DNA from 3 places in the Streptococcus sp. 10F2 genome. Region 1 is predicted to be linked to each of the others. Evidence: predicted binding sites of a transcription regulator. Region 1 holds the regulator's gene; each other region holds the start of a gene.

Region 1 (15,216 bases):
TTGACGTTAGCATGGCTAATTTCCCCTCTTATCAAGATTTTGCCATCCAAAACTAAAGGTCAGACTTAGGTCCTATTGTAATCTAGGCTTAAAAACAGTAAAATGAAAAGAGTAATAATTTAGAAAAGGACTATAAACGTGACAATTAGAAAAAAATTTGCTTCTGCAGGACTCCTTGCTTCGATGCTAGTCTTGCTCTCTGGCTGCGTGGGCCGTGATGCCAACGGAAATCCGACTGGCCTTATCTGGACACTCTTAGGACAACCCATGAGTACACTCATTACCTTCTTTGCTGAAAATCAAGCTTTAGGGTATGGGGTTGCAATCATTATTGTAACGATTCTTGTTCGTTTAATTATCTTGCCACTCGGCCTCATGCAATCACATAAGGCAGCTTACCAAGCTGAAAAAATGGCTTATATGCAGCCCATCTTAGCTCCTATTCAAGAGCGGATGCGAAATGCCCAAACTCAAGAAGAAAAATTACTGGCCAACCAAGAATACATGGCTGCCCAACGAGAAAATGGTCTCAACCCCTTTGGAGGGATTGGCTGCTTGCCACTCTTAATTCAAATGCCCTTCTTCTCTGCTCTCTTCTTCGCAGCCCAACATACACCAGGAATCTCAGGAGCTAGCTGGATGGGAATCGCTTTGGACTCTCCAAGTATGCTCTTGACAATCCTTACAGGTATCCTCTACTTTATTCAATCAGCTTTAACCTTGGTTGGAGTTTCTGAGGAGCAACGGAAGCAAATGCAATCTATGGTACTCATCAGTCCTATCATGATTATGTTCTTCTCCTTTAGTTCTCCTGCTGGGGTCGCACTTTACTGGCTCGTCGGTGGTTTCTTCTCCATCATCCAACAATTAATCACCATGTATATAGTACGTCCTCGCCTCCGGAAACAAGTAGCTAAGGAATTTGAAGAAAATCCTCCAAAAAAACCAAGTAATTTGGGAACTGTTTTCGGCTCAGCTGCTGGATCAAATCCAATTAAAGACGTCACTCCACCAAGCACGCAAATAGACAACAAATCCAAGCAAAAACGAAACGCAGGTAAGCAGCGCTCACGTTAATCACAAAAGAGGCTGGATAAAAAGGCTTCGAAATACAAAACAGCTTAGAATCGATGTGATTCTAAGCTGTTTTTATCTATGCTAGTGTTTACCCAGCCTCTAATTTTTAGTTAGTCAAAATATTTTGAATCAAGCTTTTTAGAGAGCTAAACAGAGATTCCAAACATTTGAAAAGTATCACTTACACCTTACTAAAATGCCTTTTGAAATCCAAGGTATCCTCAAAAACACGACGAAACCCTCACTGGTAGCAACATCAGTTGAGGGTTTCGTGCTTTAGATCCATTTATTTTGATTTTTTCACAGATACGATTTTAACGTCGTAGCTGCCGACTGGGGTTTGTACGGTAACCGTATCTCCAGTTTTACGACCAATCAATGCTTGTCCAATTGGACTTTCGTTGGAGACCTTGTTCGCGAAGGCGTCCGCACCTGCAGAGCCAACAATCATATAAGTCTCGGTATCTGTTTCACCCACTTCTTGAATGGTTACCGTTTTTCCGATAGCGACTTCGTTTTTAGCCACTGAGTCAGAGTCCACGATTTCAGCATAGCGAATCTTGGTTTCCAAATCCGAGATTTGGCCTTCTACAAAGGCTTGCTCATCTTTGGCTGCCTCATATTCACTATTCTCAGAGAGGTCTCCATAAGAGCGGGCGATCTTAATCCGCTCAACCACTTCTGGGCGGCGAACTAATTTGAGTTCTTCTAATTCTTTTTCAAGCTTTTCCTTTTCAGCCTGGGTCATTGGATAAGTTTTTTCTGCCATAAGTTCTCACTTTCTAGTTGGAACTAGCCGAAGCATTGGCTAGTTTGGAATTGACATGTTCTTCAACATTTCGATTATGCTCTTCAATATTATTAGCATAGTAGACCATACCTGTATCCACATCGGCTACAAAGTATAGATAATCTGTCTTATTCGGTTCAATGGTTGCACGAATCGCAGCCATTCCAGGACTGTCAACCGGTCCCGGCATAAGGCCTTGATTTTTGTAAATATTATATGGAGAATCGATATTGGTATCAATACCAGCATCTTCCGCTAAGGTTGTTTTTTGACCTAGCTTACCAATTGCATATAAGATTGCAATATTGCTTTGCAAAGGCATTTGCTGAGTGAGGCGGTTATTGAAGGCACTCGCAATGTTCTTACGATCTTCATCCGTTGCTCCCTCTTTTTCTACAAGAGAAGCAAGCGTTAAAATATCATTGACTGATTTTTGCTGCTGACTGATTTGCTCATAAAATTGAGCCATATTGGTATCCATCGCTGCCACCATCTGCTCAATCAAGCCATCAATCGTATCTCCCTCATTGTAGTCATACGTTGCTGGGAAGAGGTAACCTTCTAAACGGTATTTAACACCCGATTCTTTTGCTGGAAGACTACCTAACAGATTTGGATATTTTGCAACTAAAGCCTCAATCAAGCCATCATCTTGGACTCTAGCTATAAATTCTTCTTTGCTGAAGATACTCTTTTCTTTGCCATCTTTAGAAGCTGCATTAAAGGTCACAGCCTCTGCAATTTGCTCCAGCGTATAGCCCTCAGGAATCGTAATTTTTCCTAAAGATGGTACAACAGGACTCTCTGTTCCACCTTCTTTCAACTTCTCAATGATTTCTTCAACATCCATATTCTTTTGCAGGTTGTAATAACCGGATTGGAAATCGGAGTGATTCCGGAATTGGGTATAAAAGTTAAAAACTTGCCCGCTCTTAATCAGACCAGAGTCCTCCAGAATACGTCCGATTTCCCGATTGGAGGATCCAATCGGGATTTCAACTTGCACATATTCTGTAGAATCCTGATCAATTGGTCCCAAAGCAGATTGCACATAAGTATAACTAAAAATTCCAGTTGCAATCAGGCAGACGATCAATAATAAGGTGACAACCCCCACAATCTTCTTAGCAACTTGATTTTGTTTTCTACGTTTCTCTTGACGTTTATCCATATCGTCTTCTTCTCCTTGCCAGTCGACTGCTTCCACTCGGGCCAACTTCGTTTCTTTCACAGGAGCTAGGCTCTGTTTCTTATCTTCAGCAGCAAAGGAGAGAGATTTCCCTGGGGCTGCTTTCATCCGAATGTGTGATCCAGGCTGTTTTTGCTGGATAGCCTCTGCATGCGCTTTTTCCTTAGCAGCCGGAACACTCCGTTGCTTTTTCAGCGCCTCTGTCTCAATGGTCTTGGTATGTTTCCGACCAATAGATAAGGGAACCTGAATCGATTTCCCTCTCCGTTTCTTTGGAGCCTCCAAAGGTACTTGGCGTGACTCTGTGGAATGATTCGGCGCTGGTGATTTCGAAGTTTGAGACGAGGAATCTACAGCCGCCGACGGCTGATTTGATAGATTTTGACCTTCTTTTGTTACAGGCCTTGCTGGCTCTTGTTGAATCTGACTAGCCTGCTTTTCCACAGACTTTGCTTGCGTCTGTGCCAACTGCTTCTCATACGCCTGTTGAGCAGCATTCAAAGCCGCTTGTCGTTTCTTCTTGGATTGGGAAAGGTCTCTTAAAATTTGCTCTTTAAAGCTGAGACTTTTTCGTCTTTCATCTTGGTCAGCCAAAGGCGGGCCCTCCTTCATACTAATCTAAATCATTATAACATAACGAAAGGAATTTCCAATAATCCTTACTTACCTATTTCCCATAGCATATCAAACCATTCTTCATTTGCGTAAGTAGAAGAGGACGGTCCTAATAGCTGGAATCCTTGAGCTTCATAATAGGCAATCAAGTAATCATGACAGGTTAAGTTTATTCCTAAGCGGTGGTCTCGTAAAGCTATTTGCTTCATTGCTTCTAGCAACAAGGTACCAAGTCCCTTACCCTGTGCCTCAGGAGCAACCGATAAACTGGTAATAGAGATATAGCCTCCTACTTCCTGACTCCAATCCTTGGCTTCATAGAAATTCCTGTCAACCAAAGTCTGTTCGGGAACTACTGGTCCTTCAAGATAAGCCAGAATACAGCCATCTTCCTCATACACCAAGAAACTGGTCTTTATATTTTGAATATGTAGCAGTAAGGTTTCACGAGGAAGTGCCTCTTCTTGTCCAAAATTTTGGACTTCAATCTCATAAAGACGGTCTATATCAGCCAAATTTGCCAATCGTATCATGCTTCCTCCAAAAAAAGAAGGGGAGGTCGAACTGATGCTCGCCTCTCTGCTCCCCTATTGAATATTATTCGTTAAGTTTGCTAAGAGCTGCTCAAAGGAGTGCTCATACGTCTGGATATCACCCGCACCCATAAAGACAAAAATGGCATTGTCATGGTCAAGCAGAGGCGATACATTGTCGACTGTAATAATTCCACCTTTTTTAGCAACCTTGCCGGCCAAATCCTCCACGCGCACTTGACCATTGTCGACCTCACGAGCAGAACCGTAGATTTCAGCTAAATAGACTGAATCTGCTAGATTCAAGGCATCCGCAAACTCATCCATCAGAGCAATGGTTCGAGTAAAGGTATGGGGTTGGAAAATAGCGACTATTTCCTTACTTGGATACTTTTGCCGCGCTGCATCAATGGTTGCGATGATTTCTGTCGGATGATGGGCAAAATCATCAATAATGGTTACACCATTGACAATTTTCTCCGTAAAGCGACGTTTAACACCCGCAAAGGTCTTTAAGTGCTGGCGAGCCAGTTCTAAATCAAAGCCAATAGTATAAAGCAAACCAATCACAGCCGTAGCATTCATAACATTGTGTTTCCCGTAAGTTGGGATATGGAATTGCCCCAGAGTTTCCCCTCGAAATTCGACAGTAAAGGTAGAACCGGTTGTCAAACGTACCAAGTCTTTCGCAACAAAGTCATTCTTTTCCGGATCAAATCCATAATAATAGATTGGTGCCTCTGCCGTAATCTTGCGAAGGATTTCATCTTCACCGTAAATAAACAATCCCTTCTTCACATTATCCGCATAAGTATTAAAGGCATCAAAGACATCCATTAGGCTCGTAAAATAATCCGGATGGTCAAAATCAATATTGGTAATGATCGAATAAGCAGGATGGTAGGGTAAAAAGTGACGTTCGTATTCATCCGATTCAAAGACAAAATAACTTGCCTGCTCTGATCCACGACCCGTTCCATCTCCAATCAAATAAGAAGTATCCGTCATATTCGATAGAACATGGGCTAAAAGACCTGTCGTTGAGGTTTTACCGTGAGCCCCGGCAACTCCAAGGCTAGTAAATTGTTCCATAAATTCCCCAAGAAACTCATGGTAACGACGATAACTGAGGCCTTGCTCCTCTGCTGCTGCCAACTCAACATTGTTGCTTGCCTTAAAGGCATTCCCTGCAATCAATTCCAAATCTGGCGAGAGATTAGCCGCATCAAAAGGGAGAATTTTAATTCCTTCCTGTTCCAAACCACGTTGGGTAAAGTAATACTTATCGACGTCGCTTCCCTGCACTTCATAACCCATTTGGTGTAGCATAAGGGCTAGGGCAGACATCCCTGAACCCTTGATTCCGATAAAATGATAACGCTTGGTCATTTTTTCTCCTTCTCACTCGTCAACTTCCGTAAATCCAATTCTTGATTCGTTGGACGAGGAGTTACTTTCTGTTCTTTCTCTTGGTAAATTTGACTCTTTCTTAGAAAATCGTAGGAATCCGACTTAGCTTTTGGAGTAGCACTTTTCTTTGTCCTACCGCGTAAATCTGCTAGGATATAGCTCTCTTGACGCAACTTTTCCCCCATCTTCTGATAATTAGAAACGGGTTCTTCTTTGACTTTGGTTAGCCCTCCAGACAATTCCCTCCGACGTTGCAAATCTTTTCGAAAGGCTTGGTCGGGTTCATCCTGAAGATAAGCCGCAGACCGTTTTTGTCGGACACTTTCTCTAGCTTCCTCGCGTCCCAAGGCTGCATCCGTTTTAAATTCGTCCGCAATCCCAGATTCCTGGACTTGATGATTGGCATTCGAAATAGGAGCCCAATCATAAATGGACTTTTCCTGATAATCACCCTTAATATTACTGATAAAATCCGACTCTTCATAGAGATTCATCGGCTGACGTTCTTCAAAAATCGGTTCTGAATCAGCCAATAAAGGAAATTGTTTATCTGCCATAGTTTTATCCTTTCAAATCTCAATTATAGCGTTTTTTCCGCGATTTTCAAGTTAGGTCCTCTTACTTTTCCTAAATACCTAAAATTTCTTTTACTTCCTCTAAGCTGAGAGCCTCATTGGTACGCCCTGCATCAAGAATTGTTCCCAAAAGATTACGTTTCCCTTCTTGCAATTCAAAAATCTTTTCTTCGATGCTTCCCTTGGTAATAAACCGATAGACCTGAACAGGATTGGTCTGTCCCATCCGATGAGCCCGACCAATAGCCTGTTCCTCCACAGCTGGATTCCACCATAAATCTAAAAGAAAAACCGTATCTGCTCCAGTTAAATTAAGTCCCACACCACCAGCTTTCAAGGAAATCAAAACCACATCGCCCTGCCCCTGATTGAAGGCACGACTAATGATTTGGCGTTCTTGAGCCGGTGTCGATCCTTTAATCGTGAAATAAGCTATTGCTTCACGATCTAAAAACTGAGCCACTAAATCTAACATTCCTACAAATTGAGAAAAGATTAGGATTCGTTGGCCACTTTCTTTCGCCCGTTCTAGAAGAATCTTCAACATTTCTAGTTTCCCGCTCTGACCCTTATAATCTTCTAAAAAAAGAGCTGGGCTATCGCATATCTGACGGAGACGCGTCAAACCTGCTAAAAATTCCACCTTTCGCTTACGGAATTCCTGTTCCGTTAACTCCTGTAATTCCGCCTGCATTTGACTCCTTTGAGCCAAATACAAGGCTTTTTGTTCAGGGAGCAACTCGGTCACATAGACCCCTTCACTCTTTTCAGGCAATTCGGTTAGAATGGCCTGTTTATCCCTACGCAGGATAAAGGGGCGAATTTGTTGGACAACAGCTTCCACCGGTAGCTTCAGCAAATTTTTTTTAGCCGGTAATAATCCCGGTAAAACTAAATTGAAAATAGCCCCAATCTCTTCAATTCGATTCTCAACCGGTGTCCCAGAGAGGGCAAAAATCGATTGAGCATTGATTTTTTCTAAACTGGTATGAACCTTGGTTCGTTGATTTTTAATATATTGAGCCTCATCTAGAATAAGAAATTTGTAATCCTGAGTCAAATAGTCCTGAACATCTTGACGAAGACTTCCATAGCTAGTCAGATACACCTGATAATCCTGCTCAAGCGTCTTTGTTCGTTCCTTCTTAGAGCCATAAACCATCCCAACTTTTAAATCAGGGGCAAAACGTCTTAATTCCTCCTGCCAATTATAGAGAAGACCTGATGGAGTTACAACTAATGCTTTCTCTCCCTCTTTCAAGTTTAATACCAAAAAACTAATCGCTTGAACAGTCTTCCCTAAGCCCATGTCATCTGCTAGAATTCCACCAAACCCATAATGAGCTAACATAGACATCCACGCAACTCCAATTCTCTGGTAATCCCGTAACTGTTCCAGAATCGGGTGTGTGACCAATGGATACGTTTCTGGATGGGCTAGGTGTCCTAACAGCTCCTCTAAAGCCCTTGAATAGCTAACCGTAGCTCCCTGTAACACAGAATCCAAACGCCCCAAAAGTTGACGTTTCACCTGAAAACGTCCTTCTTGAGAATTCCAGCTACCATCCTCCACTGCCATAAGGTCCTGCAGTTGTTTCTGATTCTTTTCATCTAGACGAACAAGCTGACCTGCTTTGGTTCTATAAAAATTTTCAGCTGCTAAAGCCTGGATAGCTTCTTGAATCTCGCTTTCAGCTACTCCCTCAAGAGAAAACCGAACTTCCAAGAAACGCTGACCTTCCTCAATGCTAAAATCGAGTGCCACTTCTTGCCTTAGTTCCCCAAAAGCAGGTGACCAACAAACATCTGCCACTTCTTGCAAAAGTGGCAAGTGGAGATCAAAGAAATCTAGAATTTCTTCCTCGCTTAAGGGCGGTCTCCTTCCAACCATGCTTATCGGTAGATTTATTTTTGCTAGAGTTTGCTGATAGGCTGTTAATTGTTGGTAATCCAATACAAGACCAGCTTCAAAAATCTCCTGTTCACTCGTGAAAACCGCATCACCAATTTGATACGTGGACTGGCTGATTAGCCATCCTAAGGGATCAATATCCAAGTAAAGGGAAACCGCAAAATCTCTTGGCTCCAAGCCTTCCGGGAATCTTAAATTTACAAGACCTTTTACCCTTTCAAAAAAAGCAAATAATCGACTCAACTGCTCCCTTCCAAATCGTAAGGAATCTCCAGCTAATTCAAGCAGCTGAAAATGAGACTGGAGTTGTTTTAAGAGCTGAGCCTGTGGGTAAGCAATCACAAAGAGCTTCTCCTGATAGTAGAGCAACTGATGCTCATAGAGACTGAGAAAGTCCTCTACTTCTAAATTCAAGGTATAAGCTTGATAATTTCGGCGTAATTCCATAGAGTACGGACTCAGATTCTCTTCTAAATCTTGAAAACTCACCTCTCTTAACAGTCCTAGACCCAAATCCAATTGAAAATGAGGTAACTCTTGAAAGAGAGGTAAAACCTGACTCAAAAGCGGCAAGGGTAACAGTAAGTAACGTCCATCATTTAGGAAATAAGGATTTGGCGAATAGGTTGATTCTTGCTTTAGACCTACCAAAAATGATAAGACTTTACGACTAGCCACATCTAAAAAATCCCAACTTAAACGATCAAAGGCAAGGTGACGATTCAGACGAAATCCTGTTCCCTGCTCCAAGCGAAGCAAAAATTCTGGGATATCTCGCACGATATAAGACTTAGAATCTCCATAACGTAATTTAAAAGTCCACCTAATACCATCTTGACGATAGGCGATTTCCCCCTCTACACTCAGACTAAGCTGAGTCGGATAAGAACAGGCCTCAAAAAAATCTTGTAGGAACCTCTCCCCTTCTTGGGAAAATAAAGCAGCCGATTTTTCTCCTGCCAGCATTCGTTCTGGGGAAACTTGGGAAACCATTTCTTCCTGCTCCCGCACAAAAACTTCCACAGCCGCGATATGGACACAATAGCCCAATAAAGCTATGTCCGAACATGAACAATAGTCTTGTTCTCCTATTACTGAAAAGTGAACCTCTTCTGCTAAAACTTGGAAGAGTAGTAGATCATTTTGATACCCTTGAAACTCAACTTCTCCCGCTTGATACAGTGCTTTCCCTTCTTGGCGCACCTTTCCAGGAATCATACGCATCGTTATTTCCTCTCTTGTCAAAAAGAGACCCTAACTCTTGAGTTCAAGGATCTCTTGATCATTATTTCCGTTTTCGTGCAATCAAATGAATTGGCGTTCCTTCAAAAACAAAGGCTTTGCGAATTTGATTTTCTAAGAAGCGCAGATAAGAAAAGTGCATCAATTCTTCTTCATTGACAAAAATTACAAAGGTCGGCGGTTTGACGGCAACCTGAGTCGCATAGAAGATTTTTAGTCGTTTTCCTTTATCTGTCGGAGTTGGATTTACAGCAATCGCATCCATAATAACGTCATTTAACACAGCACTTGGAATCCGTAAGTTCTGATTTTGACTAATTTCCTTAATCATCCCTGGTAACTTGTGCAAACGCTGCTTGGTCATAGCGGACACAAAGATAATCGGAGCGTATGCAAGATACTGAAATTGATCACGAATATCTTCTTCCCAGTTTTTCAGAGTATGATTATCCTTTTCCAAGGTATCCCACTTGTTCACAACAATGATGATTCCTTTTCCTGCCTCATGGGCAAAACCAGCGATTCGTTTATCGTACTCACGAATTCCTTCCTCTGCATTCAGAACCATGAGCACAACATCCGAACGATCAATGGCCCGCATAGCCCGCATAACAGAATATTTTTCCGTATTCTCATAGACTTTACCGGACTTACGCATCCCTGCAGTGTCAATCATAGTAAATTCTTGACCCTCTGAATCCACAAAATGAGTATCAATAGCATCGCGTGTGGTTCCCGCAACTGGACTGGCAATCACACGATCCTCACCCAAAATGGCATTGATCAAGCTCGATTTTCCAACGTTTGGACGACCAATTAAGCTAAAACGAATAACATCTGATTCTTCTTCCGCATCCTCTGCGGGTAAATTTTCAATGATGGCATCCAAGACATCCCCTGTTCCAATCCCGTGCACACTGGAAACAGGATAAAGCTCGCCTAGCCCCAAAGAATAAAAATCATAGATATCATTTCGCATCTCTGGATTATCAACCTTATTGACAACTAAAATAACAGGCTTTTCAGTTTTATAGAGCATCTTGGCTACATACTCATCCGCATTAGTGATTCCTTCTTTACCCGAAACGACAAAGACAATCACATCTGCCTCATTCATAGCAATCTCAGCCTGATGCTTAATTTGTTCCATAAAAGGGGCATCAACGTCGTCTATCCCCCCAGTATCGATAATGCTAAAAGAGCGATTCAACCACTCAGCCTGAGCATAGATTCGATCCCGAGTTACCCCTTCCACATCCTCGACAATAGAAATTCGCTCACCGGCAATCCGGTTAAAAAGCGTCGACTTCCCTACATTCGGACGACCTACAATCGCCACTGTTGCTACTGACATGTTTTCTCCTTTACTGATTACGCCGGTTTGCACCTGGCAAATGTATTTCTTTCGCTAGATAACGCAAACGTTCCATAACACGTTGTGCCTGCCAACTCTCATCTCCCTCTTTTCCCTTGGACATGCGTTGCTGAAGATCTGAAAAAGAAAGATTGGAACTAAAGAAAGTAGGCAAGTTCTCCTGCATTCGATATTGGAGAATTACTTGTAAAACCTCATCTCGCAACCAAGATGAAAATTGCTCCGCTCCAATATCATCTATAATTAGACAAGGAGCACCTTTAACCTCTTCAATCTGTTCACGAACAGTATTGTTTTTGAACCCACCCTTCAAATCCTGCACAAAAGTTGGAAAATGCAACATCACGGTTGAAATCCCTCTGACCATTGCTAAGTCGTTAGCAAAAGCTGCCAACAAATAAGTCTTACCTATTCCAAAGTCTCCATAAAGGTAGAGCCCCTGCTTCTGACTCGGATAGTCCACAATAAATTGAACTAATTGTTCAATTGTCATCCAACGATCATCAAAATCAAGGTCTTCAAGACTAATCCCTCTAAGACTTTCTGGTAAATTCAGTAAACGAATACGACTCCGCATCTCCTTTTCTTTCTCAGCAGCAATGAGCGCTTCCGTTTCTTTGTAGCTCACATCCGCATAACCTTGATTCATAACAAGAATTGGTTGATAGCCCTTGGCTAGATAGGTCTCGTCACCATTTCTAAACTGGTCACGCTCACTGATAAACTGACTAAATTTAGAGATAGATTTCTTGATTTCTGCCGAATTCAACTGGTGTTCCTGAATAAAGGTAGCTACGTCTTTATCCTGCATGATTTCTTCAACCAATTGTTGGTAATCAAACCTTCCCTGCGCTCTTCCTTCCAGGGCCTTATTTACTGATTTCATCTAGTTTCCTTCCCCTTTTAATTGTTGGAATAGACGCTTATGTTTTGCTTCACGAGCCTGCATCTCTTCGGGAGTCGTTTGATCCACATAATCCTTTTGACTCCATTCTGGAACATTCGATTGTTGCGGTTTCGTTTGTCTTCTTCCTTGAGTTTTGAAAGAGGCTTTCGGAGAGGATTGACTCTTTTCTTCCCTTTTTTTACGAACCCGAAGTATCGCTTCTTCTGCACTCACAATCCCTTGTTTCTTAAAATCCTCTGCAACTCTCAAGACATACCGCTCATTAATATGTAAGCTAGTATCGCGATTATAGGCCAACAGTAATAGAATGCTGATAACCTCATCTAAAAAACCTTGTTTTTGCAGACTTACAATGAGTTCCTGTTCCTTGTCATTGACCTGACTTCCTCTGGTATCCTTTAGCTGGCTTAGAAACTCCAAAGCTGATTGTGATTTACTCTCACTCAAGAAAAATGATTCCTCAGGACTGAAGTTAGCAGAGATTGCCGTTTGTTTTAACTTGGTCTCCATTCGCTTGACGGAGATTCGACCTTGGACAGCGGTTGCTTCAGCCAATTGATACAGATGGTTCCAGTTCAAATGATACTGCCTTGCATACAGCTCCAAAGCCAAGATATCCGTGTCTTTATCCTCATAGCTCAACTGGCCTTTTTCCATGCGAACCTGAAAAGTTTCCTGATCAAAATAATTGGGCTTAGGTTTTACTGGTTGCTCTCCTACCAAAAGACCATTAAAGAATTTACCCGTATCAACTTCCTGTTTTTGCCCTTGCGGCTTAGCGGGTTCGAGTGCCTTTAGAGCGACTTCACCAATTTTAGTTTTTAATAAGGAACGCAACACATTATCTTGGAAAAAATCATCTCCTCCAAGGGGAGCTCGCAGATAAAGATAGGTCGTATCCGTTTGGTAACGATCGACCAATTTAACCGCCTGCAAAAGCTCAAGCGCCTGATTAAAACGTTCTGGACCAAATTGTAGATGGTTTAAGACCTGGGAAACTTGCGTCTGACTGCGTCCATCATCCCAAAAACTTAAAAGATAGTGATACAGAGCAAAGGCATCCGAACCAATGATTGGATAGTAATAAACCAATAGAGCTGTGCTATCTTTTTGAGGAACTCTACCTTGTCCATAAAAGAAATAATCATTCGGCTTCACTATCTTCTCCTTTCTTCCGGAATTGTCGTAGCAGTTCTTCAACTTCGCTCAATTCATTAAAGCGCTTATAGACACTGGCAAATCGAAAATAAGCAATCGGATCTAACTCAGATAAAGCCTCTAGCACATGGTCTCCGACTTTATCTGAAGTGACTTCACCACTCGATGTATTCCGCAAAGTCGTCTCAACCTGTTTCACCAACTCCTTAATTTGCTCCGGTGTAACAGGGCGTTTTTCAGCAGATTGGAAAATACCATTATAAATTTTAGAAGGTTCGAAATTTTCACGACGTCCGTCTTTTTTGATGACAACTAAAGCCTTGGTTTCAATCCGTTCATAAGTTGTATAGCGATGTTGACACTTTTCACAAATACGTCTACGCCGAATGGCAACTCCTTGTTCAACTTGCCGGCTATCAATCACCTTCGTTTGATCACTTTGACATTCAGGACAACGCATGGTTCACCTCCAACGATTCAATACTTCATTATACCATGCCAAACACCGTATTCGTAAAAAATCGGCAAAAAGCACCTTTTCTTACTCCCAGACTTGGTATTCCCGATAGCTCTGCTTGCCACATGTAAACAAAGTAAAAAGCCAGATCGAGCGATCTGACCTTGTACTAATTGGACGTGAAGAGAAAGCACCATCCCCTAACATCTCAGGGAGCAGACAATTGTTCCTCTCAAATTTCAATCTGTTATTTAGAACAGAAATAGACTTCCCTTTAATCAACCACGGTTAATTCTAGACTGCCAACTCCACTTCCATATTCAACTCTGTATACTCCGACTTCCAAGTGTGGTGGGATTACGAAAGTACCGCTGGAAACTTGCTGCCCCTTTTTAAAGGTTTTACCATGACTTGCCAATTTTTGAACCAACCATTGAACTGAATGCAGTGGATTCCCTAATACTTGTGAAGAGACTCCTTGATCCAGTACTTGACCATCTTTGGACAAGACACCTGAAATAGCTGCCAAATCCTCAACGGTATAGTTTCCCTTCAAATCTTGCTCCTGTCCATAGACAATCCGCCCCGCTACTGCAGAATCTGAAACCACGAGATACTTATTTAATTTTGGAAACCAATCCTTAAACCGAGCATCTGGCACTTCAATTCCAGGAGCAATCGTCAATTTCCCCAATAAATCCTCTAGGCTATCTTTCAGAGATAGATCTTCCTTGGCCCGGAAAACCAATTCAATTTCGATGAGCGGCTCCATTAACTCACCAAGAGACACCTCAGCAGGTCCTTGGATAAATTGAGAAGTCGTTTCCTGCCCATAAAACGGTTCTGTTGAATTGAACATTCGCTGTGTCTCTTCACTAGTCAGACTAACCTTGTAGCCTTGGACTTCCTCACCTCTTTGAGCCACGAAAGCATCTTGGATTTGATAAGCTGTATCAATATCTTCAACAACACCATCCAACTCACTCATAGCCAAGGGAGCGCGTTGCTCCAAAGCCTTAAACAACTTTTCCGATACCTCTGCAACTAAATGTTCCTTTTTATCCATAGACAAACACTCCATTTCCTTTTTAGTCATTATAGGAAATTCTCCTTTTAAAATCAATATATTTTCTGAAAATTTTTTATTTTTTGTAAAAAGAAAAAGCAGCTAGTTAGAAAGCTAGCTGCTTTGGAGTAAAAATTAGGCCATTCAAACAAGGCGGGCAAACACTTCCAATCCAAAATGATCACTAACAATCGGGCTGCTCTTGCCATCAAAGATGACAGCCGAACGATCCACCTTCCAATCGCTGGATAAGAAAGCAAAATCGATTCGCAGTGGTGGTGTTTTAGCCTCCCAGCCATCAATATGGCCACCCATAGTAAATTCACCCGAAACTTCTTGAGCTACTAGATGACTATCTTGAAGTTTTAACGGACTGGCTAAAATATGACTGTGCCCCTCTTGACCAGCAGGATTGTTAAAGTCTCCCATCAATACAAGTGGGTAACGACTTGATTCCAACTCCTGCTCTAGACGCTGCCACTCCGCTTGGAAACCTTTATTCCACCAAGATAAATGAACACTGGCAACTTGAATTGTTTGCCCATCGACTACCGTCTCAGCTAGTAAAACTTGACGACGGCGATAGTCGGTTGGATCATCACTATCTGAAACCAGTAATTCCCTAGCTTCAAGCGGCTCCTTCGATAAGATCGCAACACCTTCATGGTAACGATCATAACCAATATGATTATAGGCCCAACTCCAGTAATAAGTTAAACCAACTTTTTTCAATTCTCCTACAAGAACATGGGCAAAATGATCGTCATGAATAGCAAGAAGTGGCTGAGCCACCTCGTAGCCCGCCACTTCTTCCGCAGGGGAAGAGTTAATCTCCTGATTAACTTCTTGCAAACAAATGACATCATATTCCTCACGAACAATTTGCTGAACCAGATCCGCCAGTTTTTGT
Region 2 (5,659 bases), on a different contig from region 1:
TGTTACCCAAGTAGTAGAGAGGAGTGAAAAATCCTGAATAGAAGAGGAATGTTTCCAAGAAAACACTGGCTACTTTTTTCTCAAGTGCTGTTCCACTTTCATAAATTTTGTTAATGATTTCAGCCTTCTTTTGGAGATAGGGATTTGTGTTAGTCCATTCGAAGATTTCTTCGATTTCAGCTTTTGTATTTAAAGTTGAAAAGATAGAAGAGTAAGACTTGGCGTGAACGGATTCCATAAATTGAATATTGTTATAGACAGCTTCTTCATGAGGAGTCCGAACATCTTGGCGGAGAGCTTCAATACCAGCTTCAGATTGCATGGTATCGAGAAGTGTTAATCCACCAAAGACCTTACCCACCAAGTCTTTTTCTTGGGCAGACAGTTTTCGCCAATCATCCAAATCATTGGAGAGAGGAATCCGAGTGTCCAACCAAAATTGCTCGGTTAATTTTTCCCAAGTTGATTTATCGATAACGTCTTCGATATTGTTCCAGTTTATGGCTTCGTAGTAGGTTTGCATGCTTACTCCTTTTGAAATGATTGATTCAAAAGAAAATCAGTAGCTAGAAAAGCAATCCGATGGTAGGAGAACTGTAGTTCCAGAAAAGAGGATGCAGAGATTTAGCTGTTGATTTTCAATAAGATTAGATAACACAGCTTTCACATTGGTTGGCTCCAACTTCAGCTCCATCATCGGTGAAGGTACGGATATAGTAGATGGATTTGATTCCTTTGTTGAAAGCATAGTTTCGTAGAATAGAGAGATCACGAGTGGTTTGTTTGGTTTCTTTTTTCCATTCGTAGAGTCCTTTAGGAATGTCGCTGCGGAGGAAGAGGGTCAAAGAGAGACCTTGATCGACATGGTCTGTAGCGGCAGCATAGACATCGATGACTTTACGCATATCCATGTCATAGGCGCTGGTGTAATAAGGGATGGTGTCTGTTGAAAGACCGGCAGCTGGATAGTAAATTTTACCGATTTTCTTTTCCTGACGCTCCTCAACCCGTTGGGTAATAGGATGGATGGATGCAGAAACATCGTTGATATAGGAAATAGAACCATTTGGTGCAACTGCTAATCGATTTTGATGATAGAGTCCATCTTTCATAACAGCCTCTTTCAGAGCTTGCCAGTCTGCTTTACTTGGGATAAAAATATCTTTGAAGAGTTCTTTTACCTTGTCCAATTTTGGTTGGTAGTCTTTTTCCAAATATTTATCGAAGTAACTGCCATCGGCGTATTTTGATTTTTCAAAATTGGTAAAAACTTGGCCTCGTTCACGGGCAATAACATTGGATTCTACTAAAGTCCAGTAGTTCATTAAGAGGAAGTAGATATTAGTGAATTCTAAAGACTCCTCTGATCCATAATGGATGTGGTTTTGAGCGAGGTAGGAGTGAAGTCCCATAGCTCCAAGTCCAAAAGTATGGGCTTGGCGGTTTCCGTTTAGCACTGACGGCACAGCTTCGATGTTAGAGGAGTCTGTGACAAAAGTGAGTGCACGTGTCATTGTACGGATGGATTTTCCAAAGTCAGGGGAAGTCATCATATTGACCACATTTGTAGAACCGAGGTTACAAGAGACATCCGTTCCTAAGTGAACATAGTTTTGAGCGTCATCAATGAGACTTGGTTCTTGAACTTGGAGAATCTCGGAGCAAAGATTACTCATAACGATTTTTCCATCTACAGGATTAACCTTATTGGCAGTATCAATGTTAATGACATAAGGATAGCCAGACTCTTGTTGTAGTTTAGAAATTTCAGTTTCTAAATCGCGGGCTTTAATTTTAGTTTTACGAATACGTGGATTTGCGACTAGTTCATCATATTTTTCTGTGATGTCTAGGTAGCTAAAGGGAACTCCGTACTCTTTTTCAATTGAGTATGGACTAAAGAGGTACATCTCCTCATTGTTACGAGCTAACTCATAGAATTTATCAGGAACAGTAATTCCTAAGGACAGTGTTTTAACCCGAATTTTTTCATCCGCATTCTCTTTTTTAGTGGAGAGGAATTGAATAATATCTGGGTGGAAGACATTGAGATAGACTGCTCCAGCTCCTTGACGTTGTCCTAATTGATTAGAGTAGGAGAAGCTATCCTCGAAAAGCTTCATGACAGGTACAACTCCAGAAGCTGCTCCTTCATAACCTTTGATAGGAGCACCGGCTTCTCGGAGATTACTGAGGGAGATACCGACTCCACCACCAATACGAGAGAGTTGAAGAGCCGAGTTGATGGAACGACCGATAGAGTTCATATCATCTGTTACTTGAATTAAGAAACAAGAGACTAGCTCTCCTCGACGGGCCCGACCAGCATTCAAGAAACTTGGTGTAGCAGGTTGATAGCGTTGATGAATGATTTCATTAGCAATATTTTTGGCGATCTCTTCATTTCCATCCGCAAAGTAGAGGGCGTTGAAGAGCACTCGTTCTTCCATTCCTTCTAAGTATTCATTCCCATCGTTAGTTTTAAGAGCGTATTGATTGTAGAATTTGTAAGCGGCCATGAAAGATTTGAATTGGAATTTTTGCTCCAAAATAAATTGGTAGAGTTCTTCGATGAAAGCTGGCTGGTATTTTTGAATAAAGAGTTCTTCGAGATAGTTCTCCTGGATAAGGTAGTTAATCTTTTCAGTAATAGAAGAAAACTGTCGGGTATTGGGGAAGACATTCTCTTTAAAGAAGGCTTCCAAAGCTTCTTTATCCTTATGGAGCATAATTTGTCCATTCACTGGACGGTTGATTTCATTATTTAAACGAAAATAAGATACATTTTCTAAATCTTTAAGACCCATGAGGGTTCTCCTTTCAAATGGACAGGTGATTTTATTCAAAACGAGGAGGCAGGGCGCTAGTCCCTGCCTCTATTTATTAAGCTAATTCTTTTAGTCGGCCTGGTTGAAATCCAGCAAAGTTTCCTACTGGTGAAACAATGACTGGAGCAGTCGCAAAGCCCATTTGTTTGACTGTATCAATGTGTTCAGGTTCAAGGTCTAGATTTATCTCTTTGTAAGACACATGATGATCATCTAAGAATTTCTTAGTCATGCGGCATTGCATGCAGTTATTTTTTGAATAAACTGTTACCACAAGGGGACCTCCTTCTCATTTTTGAGTATGAAAATAGTATAGGGGAAAGTGGGAGTTTTGTCAATATTTTGTGCTTATAAACACTCAGTATACAAGATATAGTGGTTTGTGTTTTTTTATCTTGATTATATCAAGGATAGCGATTCTTTCTCTATCAAAATCTTGTGTTATCTTTTTCTTTTGAGAGTGAAAAAAGTCGTTTTTTCTGAAAGCGACAATTTTTTCTTGAAAAAAACCAAGACTAGTGATATAATTCTTAATTGTAAGGGTTATCAAAAACCTAAGAATAAATTTAAAAGGAGAGTCACTATGGCTTCTAAAGATTTTCACATTGTAGCAGAAACAGGGATTCACGCACGTCCAGCAACACTTTTAGTGCAAACAGCAAGCAAATTTGCTTCAGATATCACCTTGGATTACAAAGGTAAATCAGTAAACTTGAAATCAATCATGGGTGTTATGAGCCTTGGTGTTGGTCAGGGTGCTGATGTAACAATCTCCGCTGAAGGTGCTGATGCTGACGATGCCATCGCAGCTATCTCAGAAACAATGGAAAAAGAAGGTTTGGCATAAGGAGATGACAAATATGCTTAAAGGAATTGCAGCGTCTGATGGTGTTGCTGTTGCTAAGGCATATCTACTTGTCCAACCAGACTTGTCTTTTGAGACAGTTTCAGTTGAAGATACGAATGCAGAAGAGGCTCGTTTAGATGTGGCTTTAGAGGCTTCTCAAAACGAGCTTTCTTTTATTCGTACGAATGCAGTAGATAGTCTTGGAGAAGAAGCAGCACAAGTTTTTGATGCCCACTTGATGGTATTGGCTGATCCAGAAATGATTGGTCAAATTAAAGAAACCATTCGTGCTAAGAAAGTCAATGCGGAAGCAGGACTAAAAGAAGTGACAGATATGTTCATCACTCTCTTTGAAAACATGGAAGACAATCCATATATGCAAGAGCGTGCTGCAGATATTCGTGATGTAACCAAACGTGTGCTTTCACACTTGTTAGGTGTTCGTTTGCCAAATCCAGCGGCTATTGATGAAGAAGCGATTGTGATTGCTCATGATTTGACTCCATCTGATACAGCACAATTGAATAAAGAATTTGTTAAGGCTTTCGTAACGAACATTGGTGGACGTACAAGCCATTCTGCGATCATGGCCCGCACCCTTGAAATTGCAGCGGTACTTGGAACTAATAACATTACTGAAATTGTTAAAGACGGTGATGTATTAGCTGTTAACGGTATCACAGGTGAAGTGGTGATTAATCCGTCAGAAGAAGTTATTGCTGAATTCGAAGCAGCTGGCCGTGCTTATGCAGAACAAAAAGCAGAATGGGCTCTTTTGAAAGATGCTCAGACTGTGACAGCTGATGGCAAACACTTTGAACTAGCAGCCAATATCGGTACTCCGAAAGATGTTGAAGGGGTTAATGATAATGGTGCGGAAGCTGTTGGTCTTTATCGGACGGAGTTTCTTTACATGGACTCACAAGACTTCCCAACAGAAGATGAGCAATATGAAGCTTATAAAGCTGTTTTGGAAGGTATGAACGGGAAACCAGTTGTGGTTCGGACAATGGATATCGGTGGAGATAAAGAGCTTCCTTACTTCGATCTTCCAAATGAAATGAACCCATTCCTTGGTTTCCGTGCTCTACGTATTTCCATTTCAGAAACTGGAAATCAAATGTTCCGTACACAATTGCGGGCTCTTCTTCGTTCGTCTGTTCATGGTAAATTACGGATTATGTTCCCGATGGTGGCTCTTCTTTCTGAATTCCGTGCTGCAAAAGCAATCTTGGATGAGGAAAAAGCTAACTTGTTGGCAGAGGGTGTAGCAGTAGCTGATGATATTCAAGTCGGAATTATGATTGAAATTCCTGCGGCAGCCATGATTGCAGACCAATTTGCTAAGGAAGTTGATTTCTTCTCTATTGGAACGAATGACCTTATCCAATATACGATGGCGGCAGACCGCATGAATGAACAAGTTTCTTACTTGTATCAACCATACAACCCATCAATTCTTCGTTTGATTAATAACGTCATTAAAGCAGCTCATGCTGAAGGTAAATGGGCTGGTATGTGTGGAGAAATGGCTGGAGATCAACAAGCTGTTCCTCTTCTTGTAGGAATGGGCTTGGATGAGTTTTCGATGAGTGCGACTTCTGTGCTTCGTACGCGTAGTCTGATGAAGAAATTGGACACTGCTAAAATGCAAGAAATGGCTAACCGTGCTTTGACAGAGTGTGGAACAGCTGAAGAAGTTCTTGAGCTTCAAAAAGAATACGTCGATTTTGACTAACTAACTCTAATATTGAAACTGGACCTTGGTTTTTCCTTGGTCCAGTTTTTCTTTACTTTTCCTTTTTGAAAACAGGAAAATGACAATTGATTGTTTTCAGACAATTGTTTTGTTTTTCCTAAAATTATTGTATAATAACTTGAGAAATCATTTAAAATATAGTAGAATATTCTTATAAAAAAGCGCTTACAAGACGGAGAGGGTGGTCGTATGGATTATCGTGAAGCTATGTGGACTTTTGGGATT
Region 3 (5,659 bases), on a different contig from region 1:
GCATGATAATCTCTTTAGTGACTTCTCTAATACGGAAAAAGTCAGCCTCTAACAGGAAACTAGTGGAATTACTACTCCCTCAAGTTTTCCCAAAGTATAATCTGCTTCGCTGCAAGTGACTTGGGGACATCTATGATTCGCTGATTGGATGAACCTCTAAATTGAAGAGCCATATTTCGTTTACTCATATCGTAACGTCCATCAACCAAGATGTCAATATGCTTCAAAAGTTCCAACTTGTCAGGTGTTTCGAGGGCAAGTTCCTCCCATGTATAGCCTGTCCAAGACCAGATATCTTTGGTTGGTAATTCATTTCGAATTCGCTTAACTAGAGGTAGAAGAATTCCTGTATTCAGGAAGGGTTCTCCACCTAAAAGCGTTAGGCCTTGAACATACGGTTGGGCAAGATCTTCCATAATTTGTTCTTCTAGATCCAAAGTATAAGGGATTCCTGCAGAGAAGGACCAGGTTGCGACATTGTAACAACCAGAACAATGAAAAAGACAACCGCTAACATAGAGAGAACAGCGAACTCCTTCTCCATCTACAAAGTTAAAGGCCTTGTAATCCATAATACGACCTTGACTAAGTTCTTCACTTCGCCATTCTTGGGGTTTTGGATTATTCATAAATCCCCCTTATTAAAGGCTTGAGCCATTCATGTGTTTCACACGGGCTGTAATTTCCTTGTGTCGCCCTCGAACCATGGGTCTAGCCTGCGGATTTCCTAAATAGCCACAAGTTCGCTTTACAACATCAACCATTTTAGGATCTGTCATACCACAAGAAGGACAGCGAAATCCCTTCTCAGTTGGTTCAAAATCGCCAGAAAAACCACAAGCGTAACAATGGTCAATAGGAGTATTGGTCCCTAAATAACCAACCCGATCATAAGCGTAATCCCAAACTGCTTCTAAGGCTTTAGGATTTTGTTGGAGAACAGGGTATTCACAATAATGAATAAAACCACCTGTTGCCCCGGCTGCTGGATAATCTTTTTCAAAATCTAATTTTTCAAAAGGAGTTGGATTTTTCCGCACATCATAATGAAAACTGTTTGTGTAATATTCTTTATCGGTCACATTTTCAATGAGGCCAAATTTTTCAGTATCCAAACGACAAAAGCGATCTGTTAAACTTTCAGATGGAGTTGAATAAACTGAAAAATGATAGCCGTATATCTCTGACCAGGTCTCAGTCAAGGATTTCATCTCACGAATAATATCCAAAGTAAAGGTTTTCGCTTCTGGATTATCTTCCCAGTCTCCACCATAAAAAACACTCGCCACTTCATACAGACCAATATATCCAAGGGAAATAGTGGCTCTGCAATTGCGAAAGACCTGATCCACAGAATCTTCCCGTGCTAAGCGTTTCCCGAAAGCACCAAATTGATAGAGAATAGGCGCATTAGCCGGACTTGCCTCCTTAACCCTCTTGATTCGATACACCAAAGCATCTTTGGCAAGTTCCATTCGCTCACGAAAGAGTTTCCAAAAAGCAACTTTATCACCACTGGTTTCCAAGGCAATTCTCGGTAAATTGACAGTAACCACACCAAGATTCATACGTCCAGCGTTCACTTCTACTCCTTGCTCATCTTTCCAACCTTGGAGAAAAGAACGGCACCCCATAGGGACCTTAAAGGAACCGGTTAAATCCACAATCCTATCATAAGACAGAATATCCGGATACATACGCTTGGTCGCACATTCCAGAGCTAACTCCTTAATATCATAGTTGGGGCTTCCTGGCTCTAAGTTCAATCCTTTTTTTAAGGTAAAAATCAATTTAGGAAAGATAGCTGTTCGCCCTTCTCGTCCCAATCCCTGGATGCGAATATTCAAAATCGCTTTCTGAATTTCCCTTTCAAACCACGATGTACCCAAGCCAAATCCAAGTGATGTGAAAGGAGTCTGTCCATTGGAGGTAAAGAGAGTATTAATTTCATACTCCAAAGATTGCATGGCATCATAAATATCTTTTTTCGTTTTTACACGGGCATACTGTTCTAACTTTCCTTCCTGGACCCATTCCTTTGCATCTTTCAGATGCTTCTGATAATTAAGTTCCGCATAAGGAGCTAGGATTTGATCAATCCGATCTGCAGAACAGCCGCCATACTGACTGGAGGAAACATTGGCAATAATTTGAGAAATTTGTGCAGTTGCTGTTTGAATCGATTTAGGGGGCTCAACCTCTGCATTTCCAATTTTAAAGCCTTTCGCGAACATTCCTTCAAAATCAATTAAACAACAATTGGTCATAGGAGTATAGGGGCTATAATCCAAATCATGAAAATGAATAAGTCCTTTTTGGTGGGCATTCGCTATATGTGGCGGTAAAAGTTTCAGGCCAATAGCTTTTCCGACAACACCTGCTGTCAAATCTCTTTGAGTGTTGAAAACTTCCGCATCCTTATTGGCATTTTCATTGACCAAATGACTATCTTGATCTAAGAGCTTATAAATGGCTTGATTGATGTCTAAGGATTCTGAGCGCTCTTGCTCTTTTTTCTCCGCATACAATTGGTAAGCCGCAAGTAGCTCTTCTTGTTTCACATTTAAGAGAAAGTCTACCACCAATTGTCGAAGATCTACTGCAGAAAGGACATCTACATCCAACTGCAAGAGTCTCTCTTCTAAACCTTGCAGGACTTCCTGTAAATCCTGCTGAGACAAAAGTCTTTCCAAGTCTTGATTACTACGTTCGAGGCTTAGACATAACTTTTGAAAGTCAAAAGCAATCGATCGACCATCACGCTTCTTCACAGTTAAGCGTTGCAAATTGTCTACACGATTCTTCATCTAATAATCCTCCTTTTTACGAATAGAACTAGTGTATCACTTCACAAGTAAAAAATCAACATCTAGTGTTGTTTTGATTTTTAACACTATATCTAGTCCTTTTGTTTAGAAGAATGAACTTACATATTAAACAACAGCCAGGTATACCCCAACATCTAGCATCAAAAAAGAGGCTGAGCTCAAGCTGCAACCTCAAAATATTAGTGAATCATAAATATGTGACAAAGTCATCAATTGAACCAAGCAACAATCACTCCCTGTGTTGTAGCAAGACTTTGCTGTTTTTTAGTCAATACAATCTACTAGCTCTATGAGCCGTCTCTATCTGTTCTAATAAACCGTGGGGGAGTTAGAAAACAAAACTGTTGCAAGTATCAGAATTCCTTTCTGCTCTCTCCTTATTTCTTATTTAATCCCCAATGCAATCCGTGCGTAACGACTCATTTTTTCAACTGTCCAAGCTGGATACCAAACAAGCTTGACATCTACTTTCTGAACCTCTTCAAGTGGTCGAAGAACATCATAGATCTGTGAGGTTAATAAGTCTGCTAAAGGACATCCCATCGTTGTTAAGGTCATATCAATTTCCGTATGACCTGTTTCTGGCTCAAATCGAATTTCATAGACTAGACCCAAATTTACAATATCAATTCCTAATTCTGGATCCATGACCTCTTCCAAGGCATGAAGAATCTTGGTTTTAATTTCTTCCACTTCTACTTCTGTATAAGCCATGAATTCTCCCTAATCTTCAATAAAGTCACGCAGTGGTTTTGAACGACTTGGTTGTCGAAGTTTACGCAAGGCTTTTGCTTCAATTTGACGAATCCGTTCGCGAGTAACATTGAAAACTTTACCAACATCCTCAAGTGTGCGCATTTTGCCATCATCTAAACCAAAACGAAGACGGAGCACATTCTCTTCTCTATCTGTAAGCGTATCTAAGACTTCATCCAATTGTTCACGAAGGACAACACGGGTCGTATAATCAACTGGATTTTCAATGACCTCATCTTCAATAAAATCTCCCAAATGGCTGTCGTCTTCTTCTCCAATTGGAGTTTCAAGTGAGACCGGTTCCTGAGCAATTTTCAAAATTTCACGAACCTTATCTGGCGTCATATCCATGCGTTCAGCAATTTGTTCTGGAGTAGGATCCTGTCCTAATTCTTGAAGCAATGTCCGTTGCTCTCGGACCAGTTTATTAATTGTTTCAACCATATGTACCGGAATCCGAATGGTTCTTGCTTGATCTGCAATGGCCCGAGTAATGGCTTGGCGAATCCACCAAGTTGCATAAGTTGAAAATTTAAAGCCTTTAGTATGATCAAACTTATCCACCGCTTTCATCAAGCCCATATTTCCTTCCTGAATCAAATCTAGGAATTGCATACCACGTCCTACGTAGCGTTTTGCAATGGACACGACTAAACGTAGATTGGCTTCAGCTAAGCGTTGCTTAGCTTCTAAGTCACCTTGTTCCACTAAAATAGCTAATTCTTGTTCTTCATCATTGGTTAAAAGAGGCACAACCCCAATTTCTTTCAAATACATCCGGACAGGATCGTTGACCTTAGCTGAATTGCTTCCAAGCAACTCCTCATCCGACAAATCCTTTTCCTCTTCCTCGGCTGCCAAAACACGTTGGCTTGGATTTCCATCTTTATCCGTGATTGCAATACCTGCATCTTGAATTCGTTGCAAAAGATTATCAATCCCGTCAGCATCTAAACTAAAAGGGATTATAAGAGAGCTATTAATTTCCTCATCTGTTGCAGTTCCGGAAAGCTTATGATTCCGAATAAAATCTGCTATTTGAACATCTAATGTTGTTACTTCTTTTTGTTTTTTAGCCATTCCTTACTCCATTTTTCTTTTTTGGGCAATTAGTTCATTTAAGTCAAGTGCAGCCTGATCATGCTGTCCAAGCTGCGAGGCTGCTTGAATCGTCTTAACAATTTCTTTATTTTTTTGTTTATACTTTTCTAATTCTTGGGTTTGTAATAATTGCTCAATCTCCTCATCCCCAATTTGAGGAGGTAAATTCATTTCTAGAATTTGATACCATAAACGATTGATTGCTTCTGTCTCTTCATCCAAATCTTGGCTGGTTAATTGCCTTTTTTTTAACAATAGTTGATAGAGATCTTCATGATCTTTTTCAACAAAGTGAAAATTTTCCAAAAAACGAAATTCATTTAATAGGGAGCTATGGTGGATGAAGCGATGAAGCAGCTGCCTCTCGGTATGGATTAACCTACTCTGAGGAAGACTTATCGGTATCTCTACCGGAGCTATTCGCACCTGATTGACTGAGCCAGCTGCTCCTTGAACACGAGCTTTAGCGACTAGCTGCTCCACTTGGATTTGATCAAAAGCTGGAGCCTCTTGGATTAGCTTCCTGGTATAAACTTCTCTCAGTAAATCGGTAGGTAGAGTTGCAATATAGGGAACCAACTGCTCAACATAAGCTAATTGAGCTTGAACTCCTTGAAGGTTTGCCGGACGGTAATAGTCCATCAAAAACTCAACGGAATCCATACGAGTCTCCTCCAAGCAGGAACGCAACTCTCCTGGAGAATGCGCTTGAAGAAATTCATCCGGATCCATCCCTTGGGAAAAGCGTACAACCTCTACTGAAAAACCTTTTAATTCTTGAATGGATTTCTCAATAGCTGCCTGTCCGGCATCATCTCCATCATAAGCTAGAATCACAGTCGGGTTATAAGCCCGTAAACGTTGGACATGTTCGGAAGTCAAGGCGGTCCCCATCGTTGCGATGACATTAGGAACACCTGCACGATAAGCAGCAATGACATCCATAAATCCTTCCGTCAGATAAACTTCTTTAC

Evidence for each region. Region 1 encodes NrdR, which represses ribonucleotide reductase genes. Its sites were predicted from a motif close to ACACNATATATNGTGT; they were not measured.
Region 2: a site for NrdR is predicted at 3,192-3,207, ahead of nrdH (glutaredoxin-like protein NrdH). Genes of this name have one in related genera too.
Region 3: a site for NrdR is predicted at 2,891-2,906, ahead of nrdD (anaerobic ribonucleoside-triphosphate reductase). Genes of this name have one in related genera too.

Annotation. Positions count from the first base shown of each region.
Region 1 is NZ_JBTGGE020000002.1:78,306-93,521, forward strand. Features, by position in the region: gene ACXM1Q_RS01095 (acylphosphatase) at 1-56, shown strand, start outside; gene yidC (membrane protein insertase YidC) at 145-1,077, shown strand; gene greA (transcription elongation factor GreA) at 1,364-1,846, opposite strand; gene mltG (endolytic transglycosylase MltG) at 1,860-3,650, opposite strand; gene ACXM1Q_RS01115 (GNAT family N-acetyltransferase) at 3,716-4,204, opposite strand; gene murC (UDP-N-acetylmuramate--L-alanine ligase) at 4,259-5,593, opposite strand; gene ACXM1Q_RS01125 (hypothetical protein) at 5,590-6,171, opposite strand; gene ACXM1Q_RS01130 (SNF2-related protein) at 6,242-9,325, opposite strand; gene der (ribosome biogenesis GTPase Der) at 9,387-10,697, opposite strand; gene dnaI (primosomal protein DnaI) at 10,708-11,604, opposite strand; gene ACXM1Q_RS01145 (DnaD domain protein) at 11,605-12,783, opposite strand; gene nrdR (transcriptional regulator NrdR) at 12,770-13,243, opposite strand; gene ACXM1Q_RS01155 (2-keto-4-pentenoate hydratase) at 13,515-14,336, opposite strand; gene ACXM1Q_RS01160 (endonuclease/exonuclease/phosphatase family protein) at 14,451-15,216, opposite strand, start outside.
Region 2 is NZ_JBTGGE020000015.1:762-6,420, forward strand. Features, by position in the region: gene nrdF (class 1b ribonucleoside-diphosphate reductase subunit beta) at 1-523, opposite strand, end outside; gene nrdE (class 1b ribonucleoside-diphosphate reductase subunit alpha) at 648-2,807, opposite strand; gene nrdH (glutaredoxin-like protein NrdH) at 2,884-3,102, opposite strand; gene ACXM1Q_RS04330 (phosphocarrier protein HPr) at 3,412-3,675, shown strand; gene ptsP (phosphoenolpyruvate--protein phosphotransferase) at 3,680-5,413, shown strand; partial or broken gene glgB (1,4-alpha-glucan branching protein GlgB) at 5,624-5,659, shown strand, end outside.
Region 3 is NZ_JBTGGE020000041.1:10,292-15,950, reverse strand. Features, by position in the region: gene nrdG (anaerobic ribonucleoside-triphosphate reductase activating protein) at 72-629, opposite strand; gene nrdD (anaerobic ribonucleoside-triphosphate reductase) at 642-2,807, opposite strand; gene ACXM1Q_RS07170 (metal-sulfur cluster assembly factor) at 3,213-3,542, opposite strand; gene rpoD (RNA polymerase sigma factor RpoD) at 3,552-4,664, opposite strand; gene dnaG (DNA primase) at 4,668-5,659, opposite strand, start outside.